4 regions of the Undibacterium sp. Xuan67W genome follow, and region 3 is predicted to be linked to each of the others. Evidence: predicted binding sites of a transcription regulator. Region 3 holds the regulator's gene; each other region holds the start of a gene.
What was found. The regulator sigma-54, encoded in region 3, starts transcription at its own class of promoters, with help from an activator protein. The targets are predictions, from matches to a motif close to TGGCANGNAANCTGCTTT.

Region 1: the regulator sigma-54 is predicted to act here: its motif matches at 3,184-3,201, upstream of ACO0LE_RS16700 (THxN family PEP-CTERM protein).
Region 2: the regulator sigma-54 is predicted to act here: its motif matches at 2,507-2,524, upstream of ACO0LE_RS12420 (ammonium transporter).
Region 4: the regulator sigma-54 is predicted to act here: its motif matches at 4,051-4,068, upstream of ACO0LE_RS05770 (PEP-CTERM sorting domain-containing protein).

The regions. Positions count from the first base shown of each region.
Region 1 covers NZ_JBMPPN010000021.1:64,914-72,947, reverse strand. The annotation lists gene ACO0LE_RS16715 (bifunctional enoyl-CoA hydratase/phosphate acetyltransferase) at 1-637, shown strand, start outside; gene ACO0LE_RS16710 (acetate/propionate family kinase) at 634-1,839, shown strand; gene ACO0LE_RS16705 (acyltransferase family protein) at 1,875-2,897, opposite strand; gene ACO0LE_RS16700 (THxN family PEP-CTERM protein) at 3,368-4,165, shown strand; gene rng (ribonuclease G) at 4,335-5,795, opposite strand; gene ACO0LE_RS16690 (Maf family protein) at 5,814-6,434, opposite strand; gene rlmH (23S rRNA (pseudouridine(1915)-N(3))-methyltransferase RlmH) at 6,508-6,978, opposite strand; gene rsfS (ribosome silencing factor) at 7,179-7,883, opposite strand; gene nadD (nicotinate-nucleotide adenylyltransferase) at 7,883-8,034, opposite strand, start outside.
Region 2 covers NZ_JBMPPN010000012.1:82,544-90,577, forward strand. The annotation lists gene ACO0LE_RS12405 (quinone-dependent dihydroorotate dehydrogenase) at 1-773, opposite strand, end outside; gene ACO0LE_RS12410 (arginyltransferase) at 942-1,664, opposite strand; gene aat (leucyl/phenylalanyl-tRNA--protein transferase) at 1,664-2,380, opposite strand; gene ACO0LE_RS12420 (ammonium transporter) at 2,575-3,777, shown strand; gene ACO0LE_RS12425 (YbfB/YjiJ family MFS transporter) at 3,847-5,034, opposite strand; gene ACO0LE_RS12430 (NUDIX hydrolase) at 5,079-5,645, opposite strand; tRNA gene ACO0LE_RS12435 (tRNA-Met) at 5,899-5,975, shown strand; gene scpB (SMC-Scp complex subunit ScpB) at 6,345-7,196, shown strand; gene ACO0LE_RS12445 (pseudouridine synthase) at 7,183-8,034, shown strand, end outside.
Region 3 covers NZ_JBMPPN010000011.1:68,895-76,928, forward strand. The annotation lists gene lptC (LPS export ABC transporter periplasmic protein LptC) at 1-403, shown strand, start outside; gene lptA (lipopolysaccharide transport periplasmic protein LptA) at 423-1,001, shown strand; gene lptB (LPS export ABC transporter ATP-binding protein) at 1,003-1,743, shown strand; gene ACO0LE_RS11680 (RNA polymerase factor sigma-54) at 1,761-3,251, shown strand; gene hpf (ribosome hibernation-promoting factor, HPF/YfiA family) at 3,385-3,729, shown strand; gene ACO0LE_RS11690 (MBL fold metallo-hydrolase) at 4,039-4,836, opposite strand; gene ggt (gamma-glutamyltransferase) at 4,997-6,802, opposite strand; gene ACO0LE_RS11700 (50S ribosomal protein L25/general stress protein Ctc) at 7,075-7,662, opposite strand; gene ACO0LE_RS11705 (ribose-phosphate pyrophosphokinase) at 7,774-8,034, opposite strand, start outside.
Region 4 covers NZ_JBMPPN010000004.1:275,918-283,951, forward strand. The annotation lists gene ACO0LE_RS05755 (substrate-binding periplasmic protein) at 1-199, shown strand, start outside; gene ACO0LE_RS05760 (GMC family oxidoreductase) at 227-1,828, opposite strand; gene ACO0LE_RS05765 (helix-turn-helix domain-containing protein) at 2,153-3,169, shown strand; gene ACO0LE_RS05770 (PEP-CTERM sorting domain-containing protein) at 3,238-3,993, opposite strand; gene ACO0LE_RS05775 (PAS domain-containing protein) at 4,205-6,973, opposite strand; gene ACO0LE_RS05780 (thioredoxin family protein) at 6,986-7,441, opposite strand; gene ACO0LE_RS05785 (hypothetical protein) at 7,732-8,034, shown strand, end outside.

The DNA.
Region 1 (8,034 bases), on a different contig from region 3:
TTTGATGAAAGGCAGCTTGCATACGGACGAATTGATGGGTGCAGTTGTTCGCTGTCTTACATTGCGAACCAAGCGACGACTGTCGCATATCTTTCACCTTGATGTACCGATGTATCACAAGGTCTTGCTGTTGACGGATGCGGCGCTCAATATTGCACCGGATCTGATGGGTAAAGCTGATATTTTGCAAAACGCGATTAATTTTGCTATCGCGCTCAATATCACAGAACCTAAGGTTGCCTTGTTATCGGCAGTCGAGACAGTTAGTCCAAAAATCATCTCGACCATTGATGCGGCAGCACTTTGTAAAATGGTGGATCGTAAGCAAATCACTGGCGGAATCGTCGATGGGCCGCTGGCTTTTGATAATGCGATTTCGGCGAATGCTGCGCGTATTAAGGGCATCGATTCTGTTGTTGCGGGAGATGTTGATATTTTGATGGTGCCTGATATAGAGTCTGGCAATATGCTGGCCAAGCAATTTGAATATTTGTCTGGCGCGTCGACTTGTGGTGTTGTTGTCGGCGCCCGCGTTCCTATTGCTTTGACCAGTCGCTCGCAGGGCAGCGCCTCGCGGGTCGCATCCGCCGCACTGGTCAAACTGCTGGCACATCATTACCGGACTGTTGCACCATGAGCGACGCGATCAAGCTTATTTTATCGGTCAATTCTGGCTCTTCTTCGATCAAATTTGCCTTATATCCATGCGAACAAGGGACGGTAGAGGCCGCAATATTGACTGGTTTAGTCGAAGGACTAGAGCCGCAAGGTATCGTTAAGGTAACTATTCGCCGAAGTGGTGAGTCGTCCATCAGTACGCGCATTGACATCCCTGAAGGAGAGGATCGTTTCGCCCGTACGCTGACTGAATTACATCAGCTTTTGCAGCACTATGCCGGTGACGTATCGATACTCGCAGTTGCACATCGCATTGTGCATGGCGGTGACCGTTATTCCCGCTCCATCCGTTTAGGCGACGAAGACATACATTATTTACACGGCTTAGATTGCCTGGCACCCTTGCATCAGCCACATAATCTCGACGGTGTCATCGCATTTCAGAATGCTTATCCCGGTGTTCCGCAAATTGCGTGTTTTGACACTGGATTTCATGCTGATTTACCTGAAGTCGAGCGTACGCTGGCGCTGCCTAAAAGGATTCGTGAGCTTGGTGTCCGTCGCTATGGATTTCATGGTTTGTCGTATCGCTATGTTGCGGGCTGTTTGCATGAGCATTCGCTACGTTCCAGACGACGCGTTGTCATGGCTCACCTCGGCAATGGTGCCAGCTTGTGCGCAATGTACGATGGTCGGAGTCGGGCGACGACGATGGGATTTTCCGCGCTTGATGGATTGATGATGGGGACTCGTTGCGGTGCGCTGGATGCTGGTGTCATTCTTTATTTGTTGCAGAAAGGGTGGACTGCGACACAACTGGAATCCAGTTTGTACAAAGAATCAGGTTTGTTAGGCGTCTCGGGTATTTCAGCCGATATGCGGCGCTTGCGAGCGTGTGAGGACTTGCAGGCAAAAGCGGCGATTGATTTATTTACACACCGCATTGTGCGGGAGATCGGGGCAATGACGGCCTGTGTCGGTGGCATCGATTTGCTGGTTTTTACTGGCGGCATTGGCGAGCATGATGCTGTATTACGTCAACAGGTTTGCGAGCAACTTAGCTACCTTAATCTGCATATCGATAGTGCAAAAAATGTTGCTGCACAAGGAGATGCGATCGCTGCAGTTCATACCGCAAGCAGCCCGGTTGAGATCTGGGTTGTCCCCACCGATGAAGGACGCATTGCAGCGATGGATGCGGCGGAAATTTTGCAGGGTTAACTGTCCGTAGTTAGTCTTGATAGGCTTGGAAAGACTCAGGCAGATGTGTTTTTTAAACGCCATGCTGGTGGCGTGAATAAATATCGCAGTGCGCTCAGCGGTTTTGTTTGACTACCGCGATATACAAGCACCGGCAATACGATCCCCGCACCGACGCCAGCTAGTAGATGTGTCGCCACATCGTCAATATGTAAAAATTTACTCAATATAATTCTGACGCCACTCGCTGCGAGTATATGCATCAGATAAATCGGCATGGAATATTGCCCTATTGTCGCCAACCATACAGCGGTTCCTGTTTGGCTGAGCCAGACCGACAGACTACTGACTAAAACGATTCCAGCGCATGACAGGGCTATGAGCAACACACTCGTATCGGTGTAGATCAGGCGCAAGCGATGATGAAAGATGTACTGCAGTGTTCCGAATAAAATCAGACTGCCGAATACCCAACTGCCAGCTCGATTTTCTATCCATCGCAAGACTGTAGTGACATTCATACCTAAGACGAAAAAAATAAAATAATTCGCTAGATAGTCAAAAGGAAAAGGGAGTGCTACATACAAGTGCAGCACCCAGAACGCGAGTGCCGACACCAAGATGACACCTTGTTGCCTGACCTGCTGCTGACGATTTACCAGTACAGCAAGGCCAAAGATCAGGAAGAGAACATATAAAAACCAGAAATGCGCACGGGGCATCCACAGTAAGGATAAGACATCGCCCAAGCTAGTTTGCGAGTTCGTATAGCGAGATAAAAATACCTCAATGAATCCCTGCAACAGAGACCAGATTAGGTAAGGATAAATAATCGTACTAAGTTTGCCGCGCATGAGCTGCATGCCACCGTATTTGTTTAATGACGGCAAGAAAAACAAACCAGACAAGAAAAAAAACAATGGCATATGAAAGCTGTAGATCACACTATCGATCCGCATGTAGCTCTCTTTGTCTAATGGCAAACCGGCGTTCCACGCGCCACGTGCGACGTGTGCATAAACGACCAGCAAGATACCGATTGCCTTGGCGTAGTCAGCCCAGTTATTTCTATTGGTCATAAGCAAAAATTTGTTATTGAGGGGCAGGATTTATGCACAATTAGGCTGGTAAATGTGTTCATGCCACGACGCAGGATCAAAACTCCCGCCTTATCGTACGTCGGCAGATTCATTCGCACTCCTAATTCATTGTGCGCAGACCTTGGTGTTTCTACAATGCTATATTTGTTTTATGAAAGTATCCGACCATCAAACTGTCGCACTATTTTACAGACCATTTGCGTCTGCTTTACTCTCCGTAATATTTCTACTCTGTATTCAAGCATAAAAGGCGACTCGGAAAAGGTGGAACGATATATGCATGATTGACTGAGGTGAGCGATCGGGCCAGTTTATCCGTTGTTCTTGAGAGGACTCTAAGCATCGACAAGTGCTGTCACGGTAAATTGTTGTTGCTCCAGATGGTCTGAATTTTGACATTGTTTGATGTGGTTTTAACTGTATGTTAATTATGTTAAAGGAGATCAGAGATGAAAAAAATGATGATGACATTGAGCTTGCTGACTAGTTTGTTGTTGGCTGGCATGGCTCAGGCTACTTTAGTAACGCAATGGAAATTTGATCAAAGTTCCACCTGGAATTCGGCAACTTTTTCGGCAGGTGGCGGCTCAACCTTACAAAATGCTAGTGTCATCAGTTGGGGCGGCACTCTGGATTTTCACAACAACACCGGTAACGGTACAAGCTCGCGCAGTGGCCTTGAAATTACAAACGGCAATATTCTCGGCGGCACTGTCGTAACAAACGGCTCGGCGGCTGTGACGAACACGATTACCCATTACAACAATACACTCAGCGGTGCTTATGCGACTTTAACCAACGCTGTTCTCGATACGCTGTTGACGCTGACTCCCGATTTGCCAAACCCAGGAGCCGCTTTGCCACCTGACCTAATTTCCTTTGCGATTCACTTTAAGGAGACACCTAATCAGGCAAATTGCGGCTTTATCACGACATCGCTATGTGATGATATTTTTGTGATTGACAGCGGTGCTTTGAATAACAGTTTTGTTTATGACGGCTTTACTTATTATGTCAGCGCATTTGAAACTACGAACAAATTGCAGCCACTTCCGGCTGCGACTTGTGCGGTGGCTGGCGCTGCTGCAGGATGTCTGGGATTTCAAACGGAGGAGGGCAAATTTACACCAGCGATATTTGCATTTGTGATTACTTCGACGCCGGTACAAATTCCTGAGCCAGGTTTGCTCGCCTTAATCGGCATCGGACTGTTAGGATTGTTCCTGAGTCGCAAGCAGTCGAGCTAGTCGTTTGTGTTTGACCGGTTTGAGAAATACTGAAGAATTTTAGTCAGATTTTCACTAAGCTGCGCAGAGGAGTTTTAACTGAATTTCAAATGGAATCGCGCGGTATTGATGAGGGTTGTAGAGGTTTTTTCTTCTGTAGCCCGCATCAATACTGCGTTTTTCATTCTGACTACATCAGAATGATGTCGTACTGCTCCTGATGAAACACATTCTCGACTTGCAGTGAAATCGGCTTACCAATGAAATCACCGAGCATGGCTAAATGCTGTGACTCTTCTTCAAGAAACATATCTACGACGACTTGCGACGCCATGATGCGGAATTCTCTTGGATTGAATTGCTTGGCTTCGCGCAGGAGTTCGCGCAAAATTTCGTAGCAGATTGTGCGTGCAGTTTTGACCTGGCCCTTGCCGCTGCATGCCGGGCAGGGTTCGCACAGGATGTGCGCCAGCGATTCCCTGGTGCGTTTGCGGGTGACTTCGACCAGACCTAATGCAGAGAAATTAGAGATGGAGAGTTTAGTCCGGTCACGTGACAACGCTTTATTCAACTCTGCCAGAACCGCTGTTTTATGTTCTTCATTCTCCATATCGATAATATCGAGAATGATGATGCCGCCAAGATTGCGTAATCGTAGTTGGCGAGCGATGGCGTGAGCTGCTTCGAGATTGGTTTTGAAGATGGTGTCATCGAAGTTCCGGCCTGCGACGAAGCTGCCTGTGTTGACGTCAATGGTCGTCATGGCTTCGGTCTGATCAACGATCAGGTATCCACCGGATTTCAGATCGACGCGACGCCCCAGAGCGCGCTCAATTTCTTCTTCGACACCGTATAAATCGAAGAGTGGCCGTTCGCCTGTGTAATGCTGGAGTTTCGGTAATACCGATGGTGTGTACGTAGTACCGAACTCAACTAGCATCTGATAGTTTTCACGCGAATCGACCTGAATACTTGCAGTCTCTTCGTTCACAAAATCACGCAGTACTCTTTGTGCCAGATTCAGATCCTGGTAGAGCAGGGTTGTGGGCGGCTGAGTTTTTGCCATCTGGGTGATATTCGCCCATGTCCGTCTCAGATATTCGACGTCGGATTTCAGATCTTCGTCAGAGGCATCCTCAGCCATGGTTCTGACGATGAATCCACCTTTTTCATCAGGCTGCTGCAAACTTAGCACTTTGGCGCGTAGTGCTTCACGCTCGGCTTCATTTTCGATACGCTGTGAAATGCCGATATGAGAATCTTGCGGCAGATAGACCAACATGCGGCCTGCAATAGAAATCTGGGTTGAGAGCCGTGCGCCTTTGGTGCCGATCGGATCTTTGATTACTTGAACAGTAATCGACTGACCATCGAATAACAGTTTTTCAATCGGTGTCAGTACATTGCCGCCTTCTTGCGAACGTGCGTCCCAGATATCGGCGACATGCAAAAACGCAGCGCGCTCTAAACCGATGTCAATAAATGCGGATTGCATGCCGGGCAGTACGCGTACCACTTTACCCAGATACACATTGCCAACCAAGCCGCGTGACAGTGTGCGCTCAATATGAAGTTCTTGTACTGCACCTTGAAAAATCAAGGCAACCCGAGTTTCTTGCGGGGTGATGTTGATGAGGAGATTTTCGCTCATAGATCAATAAGATGCCAATTAGGGGATATGAATACCTGCTTGCCTTAACAGCTGGGTCGTCTCAAATAAGGGTAAGCCCATGATGCCAGAATAACTGCCACTGATGTGGGAAATAAAGCGCGCAGCAGATCCCTGGATGCCATAGCCACCGGCTTTATCATAAGGCTCGGCGGACAGGCAATAATCTGAAATTTCCTGTTCGGATAAAGTCGCAAATCGGACCTCAGATCGCTGAGTGAGGTGCCAACGCCCTTGCGTGCTGACGACTGCAATACTAGTCAGGACGGCGTGCTGCTGTCCTGAAAGTTGGCTTAACATCGCACGCGCCTCATTGTGATCGGCGGGCTTGCCAAGAATCTGATCATGGATAACGACAGTCGTGTCGGCAGCGAGTACAGGGCGCATCGCTAGTCTGCGATGCTGCATGATGGTCCACGCAGCTTCAGCTTTTTCCTGCGTGACGCGGCTCACATAATCGTAAGGTAGTTCGTCTGGCAATACCTGCTCGGTGACATCGGGGCCACGCGGCGCCAGATCCCGGAGTAGCAATACTTCAAAATCGATACCGATCTGGCGCAAGAGTTCGCGGCGACGCGGACTCTTGGAGGCGAGATATATTTTATTGTCGGCGATGGGCATGTTGTCTCCTCGACGTTCACAGGTCTATATGTCTACTGATGAGGCTATTGTGCGCCAGGATTTTATCCTGTGCTCAGACCCGATGATAGGGATGATTTTGTGTAATCGAATAAGCACGATACAGTTGCTCAGCGAGCAGCACGCGTACCATGCCGTGCGGCAGGGTCAGGCTGGAAATCCTGATCAGCATATCTGCCTTCGTCTTAAATTCAGCATCCAGTCCATCCGCGCCGCCGATAATAAATGCCACATCCCGTCCATCTTGCTGCCAGCTAGTCAATTGCTGTGACAGGGCGACACTGGTCAAGTCCTTGCCACGTTCATCCAGCGCGATGATGCGTGCATTCTTCGGTAAAACAGCCTCAATTTTGACGCGCTCCAGTCCCATCACGGTTTCTGCAGTTTTACTGCCAGAGCGCTCAACGGGCTTAATTTCTTTCAGATGAATCCGACATTCGGGCGGCATGCGTTTGCTGTATTCGTTAAAGCCGTCCTCTATCCATGCGGGCATTTTGTGACCAACGGCGGCGATGATGAGTTGCATAAAATGGTAGCTAATTAATTGAGGAAAATTTTTGGAAAAAATCAAAAAAAACAGTCGTAAAAAAGGCTTCTGTTTTACACAGAAGCCTATATTTAATCTGCCGTATCAAGCAAGCCGATCCGTTAAACAAATTTGTTCAACACGTCTGTAAATAGATCTTTTAAACGAATTTATCAGCTGACTCTTGTAAGCGAATCAGATTACTCTGCAGTTTTACGACGAGTAGTCGCTTTTTTATCGGCGGCTTTTTTGGCGGAGGCAACAGCGGTTTTGGTCGCAGCAACTTTGACGCGAGTACCGCTTGGTGTTTTGGCGGTCGTTTTTTTCACGCCAGTAGCAGCGGTTGTTGCTGTTTTACGTACCGGTTTTGCTGGTGCATCAGCGCTGGCAGCTTTGGCTACGCGAGGTTTGCGTGTGGCTTTCTTAGGTTCGTCGTCCAACGTAGTCTGGCTGGCCATCATATCGTGTGTGACTTCGACAGGTGCGGCCTTGGCGCGACTTGCACGTTTTGGTTTGGCTTCTTCGTCTTCTGATGCGCTGGCTAATTTTTTCGTACCGCGTTTGGCTGCGCCGAATTTAATTTCTTTGTCGCCCCAGATTTCTTCCAGGCGGTAGTAGGCGCGGATGGCAGGTTGCATGATATGAACGACCATATCGCCCAGATCGACCAGTACCCATTCACCGGTTGTTTCGCCTTCCATGCCGATGACGTCGCCGCCATTTTGTTTGACTTTGTCCCGCACCGACGCTGCCAGAGCTTTGGTTTGACGGTTCGACGTGCCGGAGGCGATCGCAACGCGGTCGAACAGACTGGTCAGGTGGGTAGTGTCGTAGACGATGATGTCTTGTGCTTTTACGTCTTCCAGAGCGTCAAAGACGAGAGTTTGTAGTTGTTTGATATCCATTATTTTTCGTATATATGATGTTGTTGTATATAGTCTAGCACCTTGCGAGGCACTAGCGATGTTGTTAGCTGTCCATGCTGCAGATCGTCACGAATCTGTGTGGCTGAAATATCGACGAGGAGATCCTCTGCCAGATAGGTCCGCCCAGCGG
Region 2 (8,034 bases), on a different contig from region 3:
CGGGTGATTGTGGTGTTGGTGGCGATGACGCCATCGATCTTGTGACGTAACAGCGCTTCGGCGATGTTCTTGATTTGTTCGCTATCCATGTCAGGAGCGATTTTTAATGCCAGGGGTACATAACGTTTGTGCTGGTCGGCGAGTCGTTGTTGCGCGTCTTTGAGTTGTGATAACAGGGCATCGACTTCGCTGGCACCTTGCAGCTGGCGCAGATTTTTGGTGTTCGGTGATGAGATGTTGACCGTCACGTAGCTGGCGTAGGGGTAGACTTTTGCCAGGCAGAGCAGGTAGTCGTCAGCAGCGCGTTCGACCGGTGTATCGGCATTTTTACCGATATTCAGCCCCAGGACGCCTTGCTTGTCCTGATAAAACCGCGACGCCTGCACATTGTTGACGAAGGCATCAACGCCACCATTATTAAATCCCATGCGGTTGATGATGGCGTTGGCCTTGGGTAGACGGAACATGCGCGGCTTAGGATTGCCTGCCTGCGCACGGGGTGTCACGGTACCGATTTCAATCGAGCCAAAACCCAGGCTCGCCAGGCCATCGATATACGCACCGTCTTTGTCGAGGCCTGCTGCTAGGCCAACCGGATTGGGGAAGGTAATGCCCATGACCGTGCGTGGATCGCTGGCGGGTTTGGCAATGAGTTTGGTCAGGCCCAACGCTGCCGAGCGTCGCAGGGCGGGTAGAGTGAAGTTGTGCGCCTCTTCTGCGTCCATCGAAAAGAGTAGCGGCCGCGCTAAGGCATAGAATAATTTATCAGGCATGATTTTATTAATTAGGGGGAGTATAGGTAAAAATAGGCTTGATTCCGCAATTTATATATGGTGATTAAAAACATACATCACCCAGTATATGTTGCGGTGACAGGTATTCGTGGTTTCGGGTAGATCGCATGCGAATTGGGATGTGTCGCCCGAGTTGCTACGACCTGATTAAAGTGCTTGCCAGTGTCCTTGTAGTAATCCATCCAGTGGCTTGAAGTTGGTTTTGTATGCCATCTTTGGACTGGCGGCGATCCAGTAACCCAGATACAAATACGCTAAGTTCAGCTCGCGACACTGTTTGATCTGCCAGAGCACGTTAAAAGTGCCGTACGATGCGGCGTGATCGTCCGGATCATAAAAAGCATAAACCGACGATAGGCCATCACTCAGGATGTCAATAATACTCACCATGCGCAGAATATCCTGCTCGTCGCGGAACTCGACCAGACGTGTATTTACCCGGCTTTGCAATAAAAATTGCGCATATTGATCACGGCTGTCGTGATCCATGCCGCCACCTGCATGGCGTTGATTTTGATAGCGGTGATACAACTCGTAATGTTCGTGCGAATAGGTGAGTGATGCAACACGGGCTACCAGATTGCTGTGCTTGCTTTGAGCGCGGCGCTGACTGCGATTGGTAGTGAATTCACGGATGCGCACACGTACTGGCGTACAGGCCTGACAGGTATCGCAATGAGGGCGGTAAATAAAAATCCCGCTGCGGCGAAAACCGTTTTTGATTAATTCGGAATAGGTATCGGCATTGATCAAATGCGCGGGAGCCGCAACCTGCGAGCGTGCTTGCAGTCCATCCAGATAGCTGCATGGATAGGGTGCGGTTGCATAAAACTGTATGCTGGAAAATGGTAATTCGTTGAGTTGAGTCACTACTTATTCATCCAGGTAATCGGCGTCCAGCTCAAAATAGGCGGCAGGCAAATTGCATGTTGCAGGTGAGCGATGAAATCGCTGCGACTGATCGGCCTGGCGCCCAGAGACGCCAGATGCGCGGTCTGCTGCTGGCAGTCTATCATTTCCACGTCGTTTTCACGTAAGAAAAATACCAGATGGGCGAGGGCGATCTTTGACGCATCGCTGACTCTTGCAAACATCGATTCGCCGTAAAACATGCGGCCTATGCAAACGCCATAAGCACCGCCAACCAGCTCGCCATCAAGCCAGACTTCGGACGAGTGAGCGTAGCCCGCGGCATGCAGGGCGCAGTACCCCGCCATAATCTCTTCCGATATCCAGGTGCCGGCGCCATCGCGGCGTGGTGCGGCACAGGCACGCATGACTTGTTCGAATGCGCTGTCGAAGCGGTATTCCCAGCGAGGATCTTTGGCGGTTTTTTTGAGTGTCTTTTTCAGACTATCGGATAACTTGAAATCGGCTGTTTTTAATACCATGCGCGGATCAGTAGACCACCATAAAACAGGCTGCCCCTCTGAAAACCAGGGAAAGATGCCGTGTTGATAGGCGTCCAGCAATCGCTCGGCCGATAAATCTGCACCAGCCGCCAGCAATCCTGCTGCGCCGTCTTTTTCTAGTAACGCCGTTTCAACATCAGGAAACGGCGTATCAACCTCTAGCCAAGGAATCATGCTACGGCCTGGCAGCGGATTGGTAACTGCACCAAAAAAACGCCATTTTCTGGTGCAGATCTTATGAGGTAAAAAATCACAGAAAAATTCTTTATATAAATCATGGACTTAAATTTTGCACCGAATTGGAATAAATTTTGCTTTTAAGGTGCATTATTCATTTAAAAATGCACTTTTATCGGGAGATTTTTGTAATGGACGCACATAAAAGCGGCGCAGATGCCTTATTTATTTTGCTAGGCGCAATCATGATTTTAGCGATGCATGCCGGATTTGCATTTCTAGAGCTTGGAACGGTACGCAAGAAAAATCAGGTTAACGCCTTGGTTAAAATTTTGGTGGATTTTGCCGTATCGACTATTGCTTACTTTTTTATTGGTTACACGGTTGCCTATGGTATCCAGTTTTATGCCGGGGCTGACGTTTTGGCAGAAAAAAATGGTTTTGAGTTAGTGAAATTCTTTTTTCTGTTGACCTTTGCTGCCGCGATTCCGGCAATTATTTCAGGAGGTATTGCTGAACGCGCCAAGTTTTACCCGCAATTGGTTGCTACCGCCTTGCTGGTTGGTGTTTTGTACCCATTTTTTGAGGGTATTGCGTGGAATCAACGTTTTGGTATTCAGGCTTGGTTGAAGGCAATGTTCTCAGAAGAGTTTCATGATTTCGCCGGATCTGTCGTGGTGCATGCGTTTGGTGGTTGGGTAGCTTTGCCAGCGGTCGTTCTTTTGGGTGCGCGACGTGGTCGCTATATGAAAAATGGTGCTATTGCCGCGCATCCTCCTTCTAGTATTCCTTTTCTGGCATTAGGCGCCTGGGTGCTGACAGTGGGCTGGTTTGGTTTCAATGTCATGAGTGCGCAAACCTTGGATAAGATGAATGGGCTGGTTGCAATCAATTCCTTGATGGCCATGGTTGGCGGAACCTTGGTTGCATTGGTGCTGGGCAGAAATGACCCTGGTTTCGTTTATAACGGGCCTTTAGCCGGATTGGTTGCTGTTTGTGCAGGATCCGATTTAATGCATCCTCTTGGCGCACTTATGACGGGCGGCATTGCGGGAGCAATTTTTGTGGTGATGTTCACCTGGACGCAGAATAAATGGAAAATAGATGATGTGCTGGGTGTCTGGCCTTTGCATGGATTATGCGGTGCATGGGGTGGAATTGCCGCCGGTATTTTTGGTTTGAAAAGTCTGGGTGGTATCGGTGGGGTTAGCCTGATGTCGCAGTTGATCGGCACGTTGCTGGGTGTTGCCATCGCTGCTGCTGGCGGTGTGCTGATTTACGGTGGATTAAAAAAAATCGTTGGAATTCGCTTGGAGCCTGAGGAGGAGTTTGAAGGGGCGGACCTGAGTATTCATAAGATCAGCTCGACAGCGGAGCGTGAGACGAGTTGGTAGCCTCGGTGAGAGTATTGCTGGCGCGTTGACATTAGCTGTTGATGGAACTGCGTGTAAGCCAGATCGAGATTAATCCGCTAGCTGCCTGAGCTCACGATTTTCTAAGGCTTTTAAGGCAAATAATAGTCCGACGCCGAATATCATCGCGCCAGCCGCCAGATATAAACCCGATGCATAGCCGCCTTGATGTGCGGCGAACCAGGCGGTGATCGCAGGTGCGATGATCTGGGCCACGCCATAGGAAATCGTCATTTTGCCCATCATTTTCGCCGGGCGCGTCGGATAGTAGCGACCTGCCATGCTCAGTACCAGGCTAACCATGCCGATAAAAGTACCGCCAAACAGCAGTGCGCCAGCGATCGCCGCATTGAGGCCGCCAACCGCGACGGGTAATAAAATTCCGGCGGTTTGCAGAATCGCGGCAAGCAATAATGCATTCAGGTCTCCCACTTTGCGCGCGACCAGATCCCAGATGATGCAGGCGGGAGCTGCCGCAATGCCGATGGCAAAAAACACCAAGGTTCCTTTTCCAGCTAAGCCGGGCAGGCGATCAACGATGGCAACAATAAAGGTTGCACTGACGACATAGCCCACACCTGCGCAAAAATAAGCTGCCATGAATATTTTTAAGAATAAAGCGCTAGGTGGATTGTCTTCCATCGCTTTGCCACTGGTCGTTAGCGCACTGCTATCTGGTGCTGGCAGCCAGCGTAGTGCGGGTATCAGCAGAACACATCCGATCGCAGAAAACACAAACCATTGCTGGCGCCAGTCGAGCGACTGGCTCATGAGTGCGACTGCGGCAGCGCAGCCTGCAATACCTAATCCCAGGCCGGAAAAATGAATACCTAATTCACTACGGTGGTTGTGCCGGATGAGCCAGTTTAATATCAGTCCAGTGCCCAGTAACATAGCGGCAGCGCTGCATAATCCAGCAAGATAGCGGGAAATAATCCATATAACGAGGTTACTGCTTAATCCCATCATGATCGTGCTGACTACCGCTAATATCATGCCGGTCCGGTAGAGTTTGTCCTTGAGGTGTAAGTCATTGATCTGGGAGGCGATCAATGCGCCGCTGAGATAGCCTGCGTAATTGAATGTCGCCAGCCAGCCGGCGGCAGAAATGCCCAGCCCTGCTTGTTGCTGCATAACTGTTAACAGTGGCGTGTAGGCAAACCGGGCGATGCCAACGGCAAGAATCAAGCTGAAGACACCCGCACTTAATGCTTTAATGCGTTCAGCTTGTGGATTCATCTGGGTCTCTTTGTGCTGATGACGGGAAGGTGGTGAATACTGAATTAGCTGCGCATCGGCTTAAAGATGTCGTGTTCGTGCAAGCTATATTCGCCGCCTTGCTTCACCAGTGCGAGATCCTTGAAGAAGAACTTCAGGGTATGACTCACTGTTGGGAAGGCGATGTCATCCCAGGGGATATTTTCTTCCGTAAATAGTTGCACATCCAGGCTCTCGGTACCAGCTTGGTAGTTGGTATCGAGCAAGGTCGCCCGGTAGAATAAATGAACCTGATGTACGTGCGGCACATTCAGAATCGAGAACAATTCATGTAGTGCGATATTGGCGCCGGCTTCTTCAACGGTTTCTCTTTGCGCTGCCTGACTGGTGGTTTCATTATTCTCCATGAATCCTGCTGGCAAGGTCCAATACCCATAGCGCGGTTCGATCGCACGCTTGCACAGGAGTATCTGTATTTCGCCGTCATTTTCCCATACTGGAATAGAGCCGACGACCACTTTGGGATTCTGGTAATGAATGGTGCCGCAACTGGGGCAGACATGGCGCTCACGAGTGTCGTCAGCGGGGATTTCGATCACAACAGGCGATGCACATTCGGAGCAAAATTTCATAGCACAAACAGTGGAATTGGGTGAAGGGATTAACATAAGTGAAGTACGCGACCGGATGAGCGAAGTGTAATTCAAGCCTAAGTGTATCACTCCAGATCAGGATGTCATTTTTGTCGATCCCAGGGCAAATTCAGGCGTGGTATAGGTGCGCATAAAACGCCGGAAACTTGCGTGTAACATCGGCGATGCACAGACAAAACTGAGAAAGTCATTGCGCAAAGCAGCAAAGTCGGATATAGTCTTGTTTCTCAGACGCGGGGTGGAGCAGTCTGGCAGCTCGTCGGGCTCATAACCCGAAGGTCGTAGGTTCAAATCCTGCCCCCGCAACCAGAATTACAATAAAAAAGCCACGTATTAACGTGGCTTTTTTATTAGCCGGATGATTATTCTTTGATTTGAGTCGAAATTCTGGACTACAATCCAGTGTCGAAGTTGCTTAATAAGTTTCATCATGGTTTGGATCGGTTTGGTGGTGCGCTAGTGCACAATGATCTTGATCCGGTGATGAAATGCACGCAGCGAAATGAACGCATAACCAATGATCCTTTTGGTTAATGCCAAACAGTAATTGTTCGCCTAGATGGCATCCGTCACCTTATAGAGTGACATAAATTAAAGAACAGGTTTTGGCTGAAGAGCTTCTTTCAGTGCCGTTCTATGCTTCATCAGATCAACTAATCAATGTGCTAAAGAGTTTGCATGAATACTGCTGAGGCCAAGCGAGTTCTCGAAACCGCCTTGCTATGCGCGCATGAGCCGCTTACCGTCAATACGATGAAAAAACTGTTTCAGGACAGTGACGATTCCAATGAAGTAGTTGGTGCTGATACGATTAAATCGATGCTGGAAGATTTGCGTATTGACTGGTCGGACAAAGGTATTGAGCTGGTGGGCTTGTCTACTGGCTGGCGTTTTCAGAGCCGTCCCGAGATGCGTGCTTATATAGATCGCTTAAATCCTGAAAAGCCTCCCAGATATTCAAGAGCAACGCTGGAGACGCTGGCGATTATCGCTTATCGTCAACCTGTGACGCGTGGTGATATAGAGGAGATTCGCGGTGTTACTGTGGCCTCCCAGATGATCAAAACATTAGAAGATCGTGGCTGGATAGAAACGATAGGGCATAGAGATGTGCCTGGTCGCCCATCATTGTTTGCGACGACGAAACAGTTTTTGGATGATTTGGGATTGTCCTCTCTGAATCAGTTGCCTCCTCTGCAGCAGGTGACTAAAGATAATGTTGCTGAAGAGGGTGTTCAGGAATTGGATGCACTTGGGGTGAACATGTTTGCTGAGCAGGAAATGTTGCCGCTTCAGGATGAACTTGCAGAAATAGTGCCAGAGGGAGTGGCAAACCTGATGGTGTCTGTCTCGACAGAGGTTGAGGTGGAAAGTGAAATACTAAGTACGGCCAATAATGGCACTCAAAACGACACGCAAAAAGCCGACGTGAGTGTTGGGGTGGTAAGTCAAGAGTTGACATCGGAATCCGATGTGAATGCTTCGGCATTAAGTCAGTCAAATTTAGAACAGAATAATGAACACAAATAATCCAGACGATATTAAGTCCAGCGTTGCCGGAGAAGCCTCGGGTAGTGATGATTCTTCGCCGAAGACCGCCAAGCGTGGCGTTAGAGGCCCGCGTAATCTGCGTCGCTCGCGACCGAAGTCGGATGTGGTTGAGGCAGATGCTTTGGCTTCAGCGGTAGCTGCAATCGACGTGGCGGCACCTGACCGTAAAGGAGCATCTGAAGGCGTGGTTCGTAAGCCGCGTGCGCCGCGGGCGCAGGGTGAGCGAACCGAGCGCGGTGAGTCGCCGCGTCGCGAGGTAGCAGGAATGCAGGGGGCGCGTGGGCCAAGAGATGAGCGGGCTGGGAATCGCTCTTCGCATGCGGGTAAAGGGCGACATCCAAGTCAGGCGCGCGGAGCGCGACAGGGTGTGAAACCAGTTGCCAATAATGCGGATGATGTATTTTCATTTGTCACATCTGAGGCATTTGATGCAGATGCTGATGCAGCGAATAAAGCCAAAGGGCGCAATGCTAAGCCTGTGCGTCGGGATTTGACGGCCGAAGACGATGCGCCTAAATTGCATAAGGTGCTGGCGGAGGCTGGTTTGGGTTCTCGTCGTGATATGGAAGACCTGATTGTTGCCGGGCGCGTTTCTGTCAATGGGGAGCCGGCACACATTGGTCAGCGTATTTTGCCTACGGATACGGTGCGTATCAACGGCAAGCCAATCCAAAGAAAAATCAGTAAAAAACCGCCGCGCGTGCTGATCTACCACAAGCCGGCCGGGGAAATTGTCAGCACCAGTGATCCTGAAGGTCGCCAGTCTGTGTTTGCCAGTTTGCCGCAAATGAAGGTCGGTAAATGGTTGGCAGTCGGG
Region 3 (8,034 bases):
TAACTTTGAAATTCAACAGCCACGTATTAACAGCTTTGACGAAGACAAAACCCCGGTCACAATTCGGGCGGATAAGGCAGTTGTTGAGCAAAAAAACTCGCAAGGACAAGCATCACAGCAGACGCCGAGAGAGAGTGATGAAATTCATTTGTATGGCAACGTGAATATAGAGCGCCCCGATAGTGCAACGGCAAAATTCATGCGATTGCAAACCGAATATCTGTTGCTGCTACCGGATGTGAATACGATGAAGACGGATAAAGCCGTCGCCTTATACACAGAAAGATCAGAGACGCATGCGATTGGCATGATCGCGAACAATGCGACACAGGAAGTGCAGTTGCTCAGCAAAGTTCACATGCTCATCGATCGTCCGCATTCTAAGCGGACATCAACTAACTAATCACGATGGAGAGCAAATAATGCGCTTTCAATATAAAGAAATGAGATGCCTGAGTCATTGTGCCATGCTGGTGATCGGCATTTTTTTCATGCCACCTGCAGCATTTGCGGAAAAGGCTGATAGCTTGAAGAAGACAGCAATCAGCGCTGAACACCTGACTTCAGACGGGAAAAAAAGTACCTCAACGCTGCTTGGCGAAGTCATTCTGGTACGCGGTACGTTGCTGGTAAAAGCCGATCGTGCCGTTGTGACAGAGGCAGCTGACGGACACCAGACATCGGTTCTGTATGCCAATGCTGGCGGTCGTGTGTCGTTCCGTCAAAAGCGCGATGGTGGCCCTGATTTATGGGTTGACGGCTATGCCGATAGAGTTGAATACGACGATAGATCCGAGTTGGTGAAATTTATTTCCAAGGCGAAGATTCGCTATCTGGACGGTAAAAATGTAACCCAGGAACAGGAGGGCGAATACCTCTCCTACGATAGCATCAATGATGTCTTCGTTGCGACTAACAGCTCGTCTGGAAAACAAGTCCCTGGCGGTGGTCGTGTTACTTTGATTTTAGAACCTAAAGCCGATAAGCAAACCAAAGAATAAGATGAGCACTTTATTGATCAAAGGTTTGCAAAAGCGTTACGGTGCGCGCCAGGTAGTGCGCGATGTGTCGCTTGAAGTAAAGAGTGGTGACGTTGTCGGTCTGCTAGGACCGAACGGTGCGGGCAAAACCACATCGTTTTATATGATCGTCGGACTGGTCCCCTCTGATGCCGGTGAGATCAATGTGGATGGTGTGGATATCTCCCGCTTGCCGATCCATCAACGTGCCGTTCTCGGCTTATCATATTTGCCGCAAGAGGCATCGGTATTTCGTAAACTGACGGTCGAGGACAATATCCGTGCGGTGCTGGAGTTGCAAAAGGATGAGCAGGGCAAGTTTCTGAATTCAGCCGAAATTGAGAAACGTCTGGATACATTGCTGGCCGATTTGCAGATTGAGGGCATACGTGAGAATCAGGCGCTTTCGTTGTCTGGCGGTGAACGTCGCCGGGTAGAAATTGCCCGGGCACTGGCAACGAATCCTCGCTTTGTGTTGCTGGATGAGCCCTTTGCAGGTGTTGATCCGATTGCGGTGATTGAGATTCAGCGCATCGTACGCTTCCTGAAAGAACGCGGTATTGGTGTGCTGATTACCGATCATAATGTGCGCGAAACTCTGGGCATTTGCGATCACGCTTACATCATCAATCAAGGTGCGGTGCTGGCGAGTGGCAAGCCGGAAGATATCATCACGAATGAATCCGTACGCAGGGTTTATCTGGGAGAGCATTTCCGCATGTAGCGGGAAGCGAGATGATGATGAAACAAAGCCTGCAACTACGTACCTCACAACACCTAGCGCTTACGCCGCAATTGCAGCAATCAATTCGTCTTTTGCAGTTATCCACGCTGGAATTACATCAGGAGCTGGAAAATCTATTAACTGATAATCCCATGTTAGAGCGGGTTGATGACCCCATGGATAATGCAGTGCGATTGCTGGCCGATGGCGCAATTAGCACGACAAGCAATAATTCAGAATCTGAATTTGCAGTACAGGAAGTCGGTGCCGAGACTACCGCTCCAGTTGCTGACAGCAGTGATAACACGGAAGTTGCTTCATCTGCGGATAGCACCAGCGCCAACGAAGAAGAGTGGAGCTTTGATGATGTGCCGCTAGGCAGTAAGTCCTCAGAGGAAGAAGATGGACGTCCGCAATTAGAAGCTGCGCAAACCAGTTTGCGCGATCATTTGCTGGAACAGATGCGGCTGAATATTCGCGAACCGCGTGATCGTGCTTTAATTGAACTGATGATTGATGCGCTGGATCCCAGTGGTTATCTCATGGAGACCTTGGATGAAATTCATGCGAGTTTGCCACTTGAACTATGTGTAGAACCAGAGGAATTATCTTTCGCATTAACGATGCTGCAAAGCTTTGATCCTGCCGGGGTTGGTGCGCGCACCCCATCGGAATGTCTGGCTCTGCAAATCAAACGCTTACCTAAGATTCCCTTCGTAACGCGTCGCCTGGCGCTGAAGATTGTTGAAGAACACATCACGTTGTTTGCACAGCGAGATTTCAATAAACTGAAAAAAATTCTCAATTGTGATGATGAAGATTTGCGCGAGGCGCAGGTAGTGATTCGCCAGTGTAATCCTAAGCCAGGTGCGGATTTTGCAGCGGCTTCATCAGACTATGTCGTCCCTGATGTAATTGTCAGAAAATCAGCGAACGGCTGGCAGGTTTTGCTGAATCAGGATGTCATGCCCAAGCTCCGCGTCAATAGTATGTATGCCAACATCATGAAACAAAATCGTGGTGACGGGACGATGGGATCGCAGTTGCAGGAGGCGCGCTGGCTGATCAAAAACATGCGACAACGCTTCGATACCATCTTGCGCGTTGCACAAGCGATAGTTGAAAGACAACGTAATTTTTTCACCCATGGTGCGGTTGCGATGCGCCCTCTTGTTTTGCGCGAAATTGCTGATACACTAGGTTTACACGAGAGTACTATTTCTCGTGTAACGACTCAGAAATACATGCTTACCCCGCATGGTATGTTTGAGTTGAAATATTTCTTCGGTAGCCATGTCGCGACGGAAACGGGGGGAGAAGCATCTTCCACCGCGATACGTGCACTCATCAAGCAGTTGATAGGAGCAGAAGACCAGAAAAGCCCACTCTCTGATAGCAAAATTGCAGACATGCTGGGTGAACAAGGCATGGTCATTGCGCGACGCACTGTTGCCAAATACCGTGAAGCCCTAAAAATTCCTCCAGTAAGCCTGCGCAAATCCTTGTAATGAACACCTGTAATTTAGTCTTGTAACTAAGCCTTGAAATTACGTTTTGTATTGCTATATATAATTTAGCTCGATGCATCAGAGCAAATGCTGAAGAAATTTATAGCGAGTAACATCACCATAGGAGCGTAGTATGAATCTCACCATCAGTGGACATCACCTCGAAGTAACTCCTGCAATACGTGAACATGTACAAAACAAGCTTGAGCGCATCAGGCGACACTTCGATCAAGTCATTGATATCGCCGTCATTCTGACGGTAGACAAGCTCCGGGAAAAGGAAAAACGGCATAAAGCAGACATCAATCTGCACATCAGTGGTAAAGATATCCACGTAGAAAGCCTGGCACACGACCTCTACGCTGCGATCGACCTCCTCATCGATAAACTGGACAGACAAGTCATCAAACACAAAGACAAAATTCAAGATCATCAGCACGACGCCATCAAACATCTGCCAGACCCGGCGTCGGTGTGAGTCATCAAGTCCGGTGTTCGTAGCCGGTACAATAAAAAGGACGCGTCAAGCGTCCTTTTTCGTTGGATACACGTTGAGTACACAAAACGAACGGTGGCTTATAACCATCGACATCGAATCCACAGGCTGGATGCGGCTTCCAGAAGCTTTTTGCCCCAGAAACCCCACGGGATATGCGGATTGGGTTTTGTTAACGTCTAAAAACTCTTTAACCGATATGTCATGGAATCGCTTACTCCTACATTTTCTCAGTGTCTCTGTGGTGAGAGGTCTTAGTTTTTGCGTAAATCCTAATGATATAGAGATTGTTTATACGGCTAACTTCTGCCCGTGAAACCGATAGTGTTCCTGGGTAAATAAATCGATCCCGCATTGCAGGTTCTCTACCCAGTCCAGAAAAGCATGAATTGCTTCTCGCCCGACGAAATAACGTCCGTGCTGCGGTACCATCATCGCAATATCCATACTTCTGACCATGTTTGCCCACAAACGGCAGACTTTATTTGACACCATGTAACGTTGATGAAACCCCCGCATGGCTGGTAACTGATCTAAAAATTCCTCCTTTGTCGTGATGGGTTGACTGACATCACGTGCGTCTACCATTGATGCCCCCATATCACCTGAGAACAAGATTTTGGAGCGGCTATCGTAGAACTGAAAGTTACCTTCGGCATGCAAGAAATGTGCGGGAACAGCATGAATAGTCGTAACACCCATAGGAATAGGCATACCTTCGTCCGGGATGCCGACAATTCTGCCGTCTGAGCGGTTCAGATTGCAAAAATGCGGTACAAAACGCGACCATAGCTGCGATACATAGAGCTGGCATTCCGTACTGAACAACCACTTATCCAGAGCGCCGATGATGTCCGGATCCTGATGTGATGCAAAAAGGTATTTGAGATTTTTCTTGGGTAAATAGCGTTGCACCGCTAATACCAGGCTGTTATAGGTAATATTGCCAGACGGATCAAGCAGGGCACCTTGTCCGTCTGACACAATCAAAAATTGGTTCGCTTGTACCGCGTTATCGCCGGCATCCTTGACGAGATCATTGAATATCAGACAGATGTGATGAGCGTCTTTATATAATTCTATGGCCACTACGATCTCCAGAGGGAATAGATATTTTCCATCGGGCAATTGTAGTGGGCGAGGGCTCTCTGGAATTGCGTTAGATCAGTAAAGCGCTTGATTCATATCAAGCGCTTGCAAGTGGTGCTGCTTAATGATGGCTGGTGCCATTTGCGTGATCAATGAAGATTTAATAACCCAAGGTTTTGCCGTCTGGATTACGCGGATCGGAGTAGCCGTCGAAGCCATCGGCACCGATTTGTATGATCTGCGTCCGCCCCATGGCAGGAGAGATTTTTAGATTGTGACCTTTGAGTTCTAAGATGCGTAAGGTGTCCACGCTGATGCCCCGCTCTGCGCGCATCTGATCGGGCACCCACTGATGATGGATCCGCGGCGTAATGGTGGCTTGTGCGACGTTCATGCCATGGTCAATGACATTCAAAATAGTTTGCAGGGTCGTCGAGATAATACGGCTGCCTCCCGGACTGCCGGTTGTCATGAATGGTTTTCCATCCTTCAGGATAATCGTCGGAGACATTGAGCTGAGCGGACGTTTATAGGCAGCGACGGCATTCGCATCGCCGCCAATGAGACCGAATGCATTTGGTGTTCCGGCCTTCACTGAAAAATCATCCATTTCATTGTTTAAGGTGATGCCGGTACCTGCCGCGACGATACCGCTGCCAAAATTCAGGTTTAAGGTGTAAGTCGTGGCAACTACATTGCCGTGCTGATCGGCGGTCGCAAAATGCGTGGTCTGATCACTCTCGTATGGCGTGACATTGCCCGGCTTGATTTGTGCGGACGGCGTAGCGTGATCGGCGTTGATTTTTTTGACGAGCTCGTCGGCATACGCCGTTGAGGTCAGCGCTTTTACGGGTACTTTAAAAAAATCGGGATCGCCGAGATATTCGGATCGGTCGGCATAAGCCAGCTTCATGACTTCGGTCATCAGATGTAAATTCTGCGCGCTATTACTCGCTTGCTCCTTGATAGGGAAGTGCTCCAGCATATTGAGCATCTGTATGATGTGGATGCCGCCCGAGCTGGGTGGCGGCATCGACATGACCTGATAGCCGCGATAATTGCCTTTGACCGGTTCGCGCTCTATGACCTTATAGTTGTTGAGATCATCAATGCCAATCACGCCTTGATGTTTGGCCATTTCAGCAGCAATTTTTTTTGCAATACTGCCTTGGTAAAAAGCTTGAGGGCCGTCTTTCGCAATGAGTTTTAGTGAGTTGGCTAAATCTTTTTGAACTAACTTTTCTCCGGCGAGCAAAGGGCGTCCATTTTTGAAAAAAATCGCTTTACTCGACTCCCACGCGCCTAAGTGATCACGTTCTGCGCCCAGAATACTGGCCAGATGAGGACTGACTTCAAAGCCTTGCTCAGCTAGCCGGATTGCTGGCGCGATGACGTCGGACAGCGTCATGGTGCCGAATTTATTCAGCGCGAGACTGAGACCGGCAACGGTGCCCGGTACGCCGACCGCAAGGTGTGAATATAAGGATTTGCCTGGAATGACCTGACCTGACTGATCGAGATACATATCGCGTGTCGCACGTATCGGCGCCATTTCGCGAAAATCGAGGGCAACATCTTTGCCGGATTTGGCATCATGAATCAACATAAAACCGCCACCACCGATGTTGCCTGCATTGGGCAGTACTACAGCAAGTGCGAAACCGACCGCAACACCAGCATCAATCGCATTTCCACCACGCTTTAAAATATCGATGCCAACCTGTGTCGCCAGTCCCTGCTCACTCGCAACCATCCCATGCTGTGCATGGACAGGGCTGACGATGTCATAGCCTATGTCATATTTGATGACGGGATTGAGTGGTGTGGCGGGTGACGCTGAGGCCGCAGCCGATGGTGATATTGGTGTAACAAGACTAGCTAAGGCTATTAATGTGAGTAGTGCTTTCGGCAGGCAGGCGAGTAGCGCCGGATGAGGATTTTGATCGGACTTTATCTTGATTCGCATACATGCCTTTGTTTAGTTATCGTTTCGTGAAAAGCTCAATACATCATTCGATTTTAACTTTATCGCAAGAATCGTAAGGATACTTTATTCGATTTAATTTATATAATTTCATCGTGTCGTACGTAGTCTGGATTTTCCGTTAGACCACTATCCTTTGGTCGAAGCGCAATCGCCGCTGCCTTATGGAAATTACGAGTTTAGTATCGATTGATGTCCGTTCTACAGACGTAAAAAAACCGCCTGAAGGCGGTTTTTTTACGGAGAGCAGAAAATTACTTCGCTTCTGCTTCAGCGGATGTTGCGCCAGCTGGAACAACAGCGATAGCGACGGTTGCGTCATCACCGTGTACAACTGCGGATACACCTTTTGGCAATACCAGGCTAGAAACGTGAATAGATTGACCGGCTTCCAGTTTGGACAGGTCAACTTCAACGAATTCTGGCAAATCTGCTGGCAAGCAAGAGATATCCAGTTCAACTACAACGTGGCTGATAACAGCTGCGTTCAATTTTACGGCTGGAGATACTTCAGCATTGATGAAATGCAGAGGCACTTTAACGTGGATCTTTTTGTTAGGATCAACACGTTGGAAGTCAGCGTGCAATACCAATTGTTTGTATGCGTGGACTTGGAAGTCGCGCAACAATACTTTTTCTACTTTGCCATCAACTTCCAGATCCAGAATGGAGGAGTGGAACACTTCTTTTTTCAATGCGTGGTACAGCGCATTGTGATCCAAAGTGATAGATACAGGGGCTTCTGTGCCGCCGTAGATGATGCCAGGTGTTTGGCCAGCATTGCGCAGGCGGCGGCTCGCTCCGGTCCCCTGTTCTTTGCGTGCAAATGCGATTACTTTCATGGTGTTACTCCAAAAAATGCAAGACTCAACTTGCGGTTTTGTATCTCCGCGACCAGAGATACAGAAAAACGCACTGATGTATTTTTAAAAATACATCAGTGCGCAGAAAAATTAATCGGTGAACAGTGAAATTACTGATTCACCCTTCGTAATGCGACGGAAGGTCTCAGCTAATAAGCTATCACAGGACAACTGACGTATCTTAGTGCAGGCTTTTGCTGCGTCTGACAGTGGAATTGTATCGGTTACCACCAGTTCATCTAACGGCGAGCTGGAGATGCGTGCAATTGCTGGGCCAGACAATACCGGATGTGTGCAGTAGGCCAATACTTTTTTCGCACCACGCTCTTTCAGAACTTCGGCTGCTTTAGT
Region 4 (8,034 bases), on a different contig from region 3:
AACGCTGGGAGCGGATCAGGCCTCGGGAAACGCTTTTTGTGTATTACCGAAACCGATTACGTCGGTAGATATCCATTTTGCCATACGAGCAGATGCTGACCACGGCGTGATGGCTAAACTGAATGCGGCAATTTCGCGCGGCAGGGCGAGCGGGGAACTGACCAGAATTTTTTCAGAAAAAACTGGTCTTTCCAAGTAGTAAAAAGCCTATCCCGTACAGCGCCTGTTAAGCCGGTTGCTGGCGTAGCAGATCGGCTGCTTTTTCCCCTATCATCATTGTCGGTGCATTGGTATTTCCGCCAATGAGTGTTGGCATAATAGAGGCGTCCACGACACGCAATCCCATTAAACCATGCACCCGCAACTCGGGATCGACGACGGCCATTGCATCAATTCCCATTTTGCAGGTGCCTACAGGGTGATAAACCGTGTCGCTGTATTGCCGTAAGGCGGCGCGGATATCGTCATCGCTTTTGACCTTGGCGGTTTGAAAATCGCTGGTGCGCATGGATGCGAGTGCAGGCGCATCCATGAGCTGGCGAGTGAGTTTAAAGCCTTTCAATAAGGTCTCGATGTCGTCCGGATGTTCCAAAAAGCGCGGGTTGATTAGTGGGGCTGCCAAGGGATCTGTATTTGCCAGGCTTAATTCGCCAATGCTCTTTGGACGTAACAGACAAACATGACAGGAGTAGCCATGCCCTAGATGGAGCTTGCGGGCATGGTCATCAATCATAGCCATGACAAAATGCAGCTGTATGTCCGGTGCGGGTAGGCCGGGATCTGTTTTCAAAAAGCCGCCGCCCTCGGCAGCATTGGAAGTAATCATGCCGCGGCGCTGGGTCTTGTATCGCCAGGCTTCTTTGGCTAAATGCGCTGAGCCACCGAGTGAGATGCCGACCAGGTCCGTGCTGCGGGAGCGGTACTTGAAGACAAAGTCAGGATGGTCTTGCAGATTCCGCCCTACACCTGGCAAGTCATGGACCACGGGAATTCCCATTGCCTGCAGGGCTTTACCATCACCTACGCCGGACAGCATCAGAATTTGCGGGGTTTGCAACGCACCCGCAGCCAGCAGAATCTCGCGCCGCGCACGGAGGCTGCGCCGCTGACCATGCTGGATAAATTCAACACCCACGGCTCGTTTTCCTTCGAACAGAATCCGTGTCACATGGCAGCCGGTTTCCACATTGAGGTTCGGGCGTTTGCCCATGTGCGGATGCAGATAGCCGCGAGCGGCACTCCATCGTTCTCCTTCGTGTTGGGTCACCTGATAAATGCCGACGCCTTCCTGATCTTCACCATTGAAATCGTTGTTAATCTTGAAGCCAGCTTGCTTTGCAGCTTCCAGGTAAAGTTGCTGAAATGGATTGTCAGAGCGCAGATCACTGACGCGTAAAGGACCTGACTGTCCATGCAGGGCGCCGCCGAGACTGGCGTTATTTTCTGAGCGTTTGAAGTAGGGCAGCACGTCATCAAATGACCAGCCCGTATTTCCAAGCGATGCCCAGTGATCATAATCCCAGCGATGGCCACGGATATACACCATGGCGTTAATTGCAGAGGAGCCGCCTAAGGTTTTGCCGCGGGGCTGGTAGCCACGACGATTTTTTAAACCTGGCTGAGGTAGTGTTTCAAATGCCCAGTTATTTAGTTTGGTGGGCAACATGGCGACCACCGCGAAGGGCGTTTTCACCACCCAGCTATCGCCGTCATTGCCAGCTTCTAATACAGTGACAGTAGTATCGGGATCCTCTGTCAGCCGACCTGCAACGGCACAACCTCCCGCCCCACCGCCAACGACGATGTAATCTGCTATTGCTTCACTCATGTTGTCTCGTCCTATGGATCAATTTATGTGTAAATGATGGCGTCTTGTGCGCATGCTTCGTTAGCGGACTTGTTGCGTCGCAATATTGATGCTTCAGCGAAAGCCGTGTACGTTAGAGCGTATCTTATTTCTAAACGATAGTGGTTGTAAGGACATTTGCTGCCAACGACTGCGGTATTGATTTTTAATCTCGGGAACCTGGGTCTGTTAATACATCACCATCAGCATCACCTTCAACCCCAATCGAGTGATGCACTTATTCCACAAGACAGGGTGGCAAGGTGCGAGCCATCACTATTGTCGGTACAGGATGTGATTTTTCCTATGCATCCGTTTTCGGGCTTATTTGCGATCGGTCGCGAACAGCAGTGGTGTTTGCATGAGATGTTTCCTGCATTTTTTACGAGCGACAACAATCAATCACCCGTTGCCGCAAGAGTTAGTTATATCCAGGCACGGGAGGGATTGCTGCAAGCGAGACGACGTGGTGGTGCAGATATTGCGCTATTGTTCGGCAGCCGTAAGTCCATCGCGCATCTTGGCGACATGGGGGCGGGCATGCTGGCTCAGCCTAATCTGGGGCGTGCATTGGCATTTGGCCTGGAATATCAGTTGATTGCCGGATCTATGTTGCAACTCACCTTGGAGACTGAGGCGATTGATATGAGTGAGGTGCGTGAGGTGAGTGAAGTGCGGCAGGCTGCACTGGTATCGCATGCCCTGTTTGATGATCAGGAATTACAAGATTTTCTGGATGTTGACCATCTGGCGACTGCGCTGAACGCCGCACGTCAGTTACCTTGCAAAAAATTCTTTCTCAGCCGTGTTGAATTACGCGGTAATTTACAAGCGAGCCGGTCCATGCTGGAAGCTTTCTTTGCCTGTCCGGTGTTTCTCGGTGCGGATAGCAGCCGCATGGTGTTTTCAAGCGCGATGCTCGATATTCCATTGTCAGGGTGTAGCGATCACGCACAGCGCATTCAAGATGCTTGCGACAGAGAGTTGGCCGACATTGGCGTCTTGGGTAAACAAAGTCTGATACGCAAACTGGTTGCCATGCAATGTGAATTTTTTAATGCGCAGGACATGGCATTTGCCCTGGGATTAAGTCCGCGATCCTTACACCGTTTGTTAGTACGGGAAGGTACTTCTTATCAGCATGTGACCGAGACTGTCAGAATGGAACGGGCAAAGCGCTTATTGGTCACGACATTAAGCATGGAGGACATTGCAGAGAAGCTTGGATACTCGGATGCACGCAGTTTTCGCCGCGCTTTTCAGCGCTGGACTTCGCTCACACCCTCCGAGTTTCGCCTCAGGCGCTACGAGTCCGGAAACTGAATACAGAAAGAAAAAACCCGACATCTTGCGATGCCGGGTCTTTCCTGTCGAGGGTGATTCTGTCGTGATTATGCTGCGTTTTTGCGTTTGCGCAGAGATGCCAAACCAGCGATGCCCAAGCCTAACAATGCCAAGCTGCCTGGTTCTGGAACGTCTGTTGGTGGAATGCGTGCACCGAAACCGTCAAGGTAAACATAGCCAGCATGACCGCCGTATGGGCAATCAGATGCTAACAAAGTCAGTGTGAAATCATGACCAATGGCGTTCAAATCAGCCAGGTTAATACTTTCAACAATCCAACCGCTTGACAGCCAGCCACCAAAGCTCGTCCAAGTTACACCAGAAGCACCACCACCGATCGCACCAGCAGAGCTGTAGGCACGGTTAACGATTGTTGTATGGGTTGTATCATCTGTCAGTGTTAGAGAAAAGTAGTCAGAATCTGTCAACCCATGTGAACCTTGCAACACAGCATCCCATGCGAAGTAAATAGCGTTATCTGTGTAATTAGTAACTGTCTGACGCAAAGTAGAAACCGAATAGTTACTGATATTATCGTTTGCGCGAACAGAGTAGTTACCTGAGTAAACACGGTTTGCACCAGTAATAGGATCAACACCACCAGTCATGATTGTATTGTTTGAAGGACCACCATTAAATATTGACGGGTTTGCAGGTGCTGCTGGAGAGCCTGTCCAAGTGCCACCGCCGCCAGTCCAACCAGACAAGTTACCAGACTCAAATCCACCGTTTGTAAAGCCTGTTGCATATGCGCTACCTGCGGTCATTAATGCCAGACCTAACGCTAATACTGTTTTCTTCATGATATCCATTCCTTTAACTATAAATTATGATGTGAAAAAACCAACAACGCAGGTTTATAAGCAAACACCGTGCCATTAAATAATTTCTTTATAAATCATATGGTTATAGATGTTATTTCAATGCAACATGAGTTCTTGTAAAAAAGCTCGACAGCCTGCTAAGTTGGCTTTATTGCTGAATTAAAATGGAGGTAGTTACTCTGTTAAGTCACTATTTATTTGATTTGATCGGTGCTGGTACTGCAAAGAACTCACACGAAAACTGGGTCCCAGATTCCGGTCCGGTCGTAAAACCCAATTGACCATTCATTTTTTCGACTAATGTCTTGGTAATTGGCAGACCAAGGCCGGTACCGCCCTGACGACGGGTGTCGGTGCCGTCTGCCTGAGTAAATGGCTCGTAAAGATGGCTCTGGAACTCGGGTGGAATACCTGGCCCTTTGTCACTGACCGTGATGCGATAGCCTGATTGATCGTTGCGCCGGATCTCCGTGATCTCGATATGGACTATTTCACCTTCTGGCGAAAATTTCGCAGCATTTGACAGCAAGTTTGCCATGACCTGCATTAGTCTGTCGGGATCTGCTAACACCCAGGCAGACTCAATATTTGCGACAAACCGCAGATTCACTTTCAGTGCTATTGCGTACGCTTGATTTGCCTCGACCGCGCTTGCCACCATACTGGTCAGATTGACTGGTTCGGACTTAAATCGCATTTTTCCTGAAACTAGCTTATCCATATCAAGGATATCGTTGACCAGATCGATCAATCTCAGGCTATTGTTGTGAGCGATTTTGATGAGTTGTCCCGCTTTCTCCGGCAGGGAACCCGCGATGCCGGAGTCAAGTATGCCCAAGGAGCCACGTATCGAGGTAAGGGGCGTACGTAATTCATGGCTGACTACTGAGATGAATTCCGATTTCAATTGGTTGATGCGATGGCGTTCGCTGATATCCATGGCAAAAACAACCCACTCGCTGAGGGAGTTTTCTAAGTGACAAAGACCGACCAGAACTGGTATGTCGTGACCGCTTGGATGTTTCAGAGTGACCTCGAATGGCGCGGTTGTTCCTGCATTGACCAACTCGGCGTAGGCGTGTCGGCATACAAGGATGTCTGCTTCCGACAGAAGTGATTCCCAGATTCGTTTCCTGCTCAGCAAATGTTCGCGGGTATGCCCACAAAGCTGGGCGAAGACGTCGTTGACATCGTTTAGTTGACCGTTCTCACCACCTTGCGCAATACCGATAAGGCTGGAATTAATCAGGCGTTGTAAACGTTGCTCGCTCTGTTTTAAGGCATCCATGGTGCGTCGTTGGTCGGTGATGTCCTCCATCATCCAGACCGTGCCACGGACGTAATTTTCTGGAGGCAATGCGCGGCCGGCAATCCTAGCCAAAAACGATTCGCCGGTTATTCGCTTGACACGCCATTCGATTTCAACCGGCTGGTCCAATTGCAGACGTGGAATAACCTGAGCGCCAAAGGCGTGATAGTCGTTCTCGTCTGCATAAAGGAATGTCGTTTTTTTTCCTATCATCGCCAGTGCGTCGTCGAATCTACATAAATCGGCCAGCACTTTATTGGCGCGGATGATCACGCCGTCACTGACAAACATAATCCCGACCGGCGCATTATTAATCAGGATATCGAGTTCCCTCGCCAATAGTTTGTACCGATCTTTGCTTGCCTGTAGCAATTCCTGATTGACGCGCAACATCTCTTCACTTACTTTGCGCTCGGTGATGTCAATGTGTGTGCCTTGCATGCGCACGGCTCTGCCTTGACTATCGCGCTCGACAATCCTGCCGCGTGACATGATCCAGATCCATTCGTCAGATTTGGTTTTTTGCCGGAATTCCGCCTGGTAGTCGCTACCGTCTTCGGCCTTAATATGGCTGCGTAAAGCGGCCTTTAGACGCGGTACGTCATCTGGGTGAATACCTGATTTCCAAAAATTATTCCAAAACTCCGGCTGGTTGGCGAATTCATCAGCATCGTAGCCCAGCATCCTGGCATACTCGGGACTGTATTGACCTTCGCCAGTCAGAATGTTGATGTCGTACAACCCTTGGTTCGAGGCTTTTAAAATCAAGCGGATTTGCTGTTCGGCTTTATATGCACGCTCTTCTGCCTGTTTGCGTTCCGTGATGTCGCTTAAAAAACCATGCCACAAAATGCTACCGTCAATCATGCGTTCCGGTGTTGCATTGCCCACATACCAACGTGCCGTGCCATCAGTTTGCAAGACCCGGTATTCATAATGCCATTGCGATAGTTCCATTGCAGATATCTTGACGCCGCTCAACATTGCCGGCAGGTCGTCGGGATGAATTTTGCTGAACAGCGCGCTCGCATCTTCACGTAATTGCTCGGGCTGGATGCCGAATACATCAACGACAGCCTGGCTTGCATAAGGGAAGCAAAAGCGTCCGTCCGGGAAGCGTTGAAACTGAAAAAACACGCCCGGCAGGTAGCGTGAAAAATTCGATAGCAGCGTATGACTCTCTTTGAGCTGGTCGGTCAGTTGACGGTTTTGCGTGATGTCGGTAATCAGGCCCAACATCCGGATCGGCTGCCCATCGGCATTACGTTCAACAACGGCACCGCGTGAACGCACCCATTTCCAGCTGCCATCACGGCACCGCATGCGGTGCTCGTCCTCGTAGTCGGGTGTTTGACCTTCCAGATGTCGTCTGGTGGCTTCCATAGCATGACCAATATCATCCGGGTGCACATGAGACAACCAGTCATCGATATGCAGACCCATCTCATGTTCAGCATATCCCAGAATTTTTTTATAACTACGAGAAAAAAAGGTCTCGTTGGTGATCAGATTCCAGTCCCATAAACTATCGCCAATGGCCTCCAGCAAAGCGCGCAAGCTACTGCCCGCGGCACGCTCGCCAGGCTGCACCAGCGGACCTGCAGCGTTGCTGGGACCGGTAGCGCCAGCATCTGGCAGTTTGGATGGCATGATCAGAGAGGCTTAGGGATGCTGATTCGCAACCTGACTGAAGAAATCATAAATTCCCTGATCGCTCATCTTACGTGCGTTCGACAATTCACCTGCTTTGGTCGCATACAGCAAGGTGTTATTCGGCTTTAATACGACAGCGGCGGGAATGCCTTTTTTGATGGGGTTTTCGTAGCGGTTCGCGATGCCGAGATTGCGGTCAAATTGCCCGACATCAACTTTGACCACAATAAATTTGCTGGCAATTAATGTGGCACTTTGTCCTTTGATCGACTTATCGAGTTCCAGACAATCTTTGCACCAGTTGGCACCAAAAATCACCAGGACTTTTTTATTTGCGGCTTGCGCTGCTGATAAGGCCTTATTCAATTCTGCCTGAGCATCGGCAGCTTCATCATAAGGCTGGGCGGGATTGGCGAGTGCTGCCGTGAAAAACAGGCTGAGGCAGATAGCGATCAATTGTTTCATGAAGATTCTCTTTGCATGGTGCGCTCGCAGCCCTCCTGTCCGGCTGCCAGCATAGATGAGTGGAAAAAACACCGGAGCGATGCTCTTGCCCAGTTTTTACATGATGACGCAATTATCGGAATTTGTCATGAGTCGCTACGCTCTGTGGGGAACCGCACAGAGTAGTCGCCAATTGCTGTCTATAACGTGACCTATGGTCAAGTATTTCTTAAACATAACGATGTTAGCGACCTTGACCCAGCCTTTTACTGAAGTACTTGCGTAAGCAAGCAATTGAAACCGAGGGAATCATGAGCAACCTAACAGAGCTTCAAACCAGAGAATTCCATTACGATCCAGATAACTTATTGGATACCCTGATTCACCAGTTGCATTTCAAAAATGACGCTGCTTTGTCGCGAGCTCTCGAGGTCGCACCTCCAGTGATCAGCAAAATCCGCCATCGCCGCTTGTCCGTTGGTGCGTCCTTGCTAATACGTATGCATGAGATCTCGGATTACAGCATCAAAGACTTACGTGCGTTCATGGGTGATAGACGCAGTAAGTTCCGTATTAGTCCGCAGCAATTCAAACCAAAACAAAGCAATCTCGCG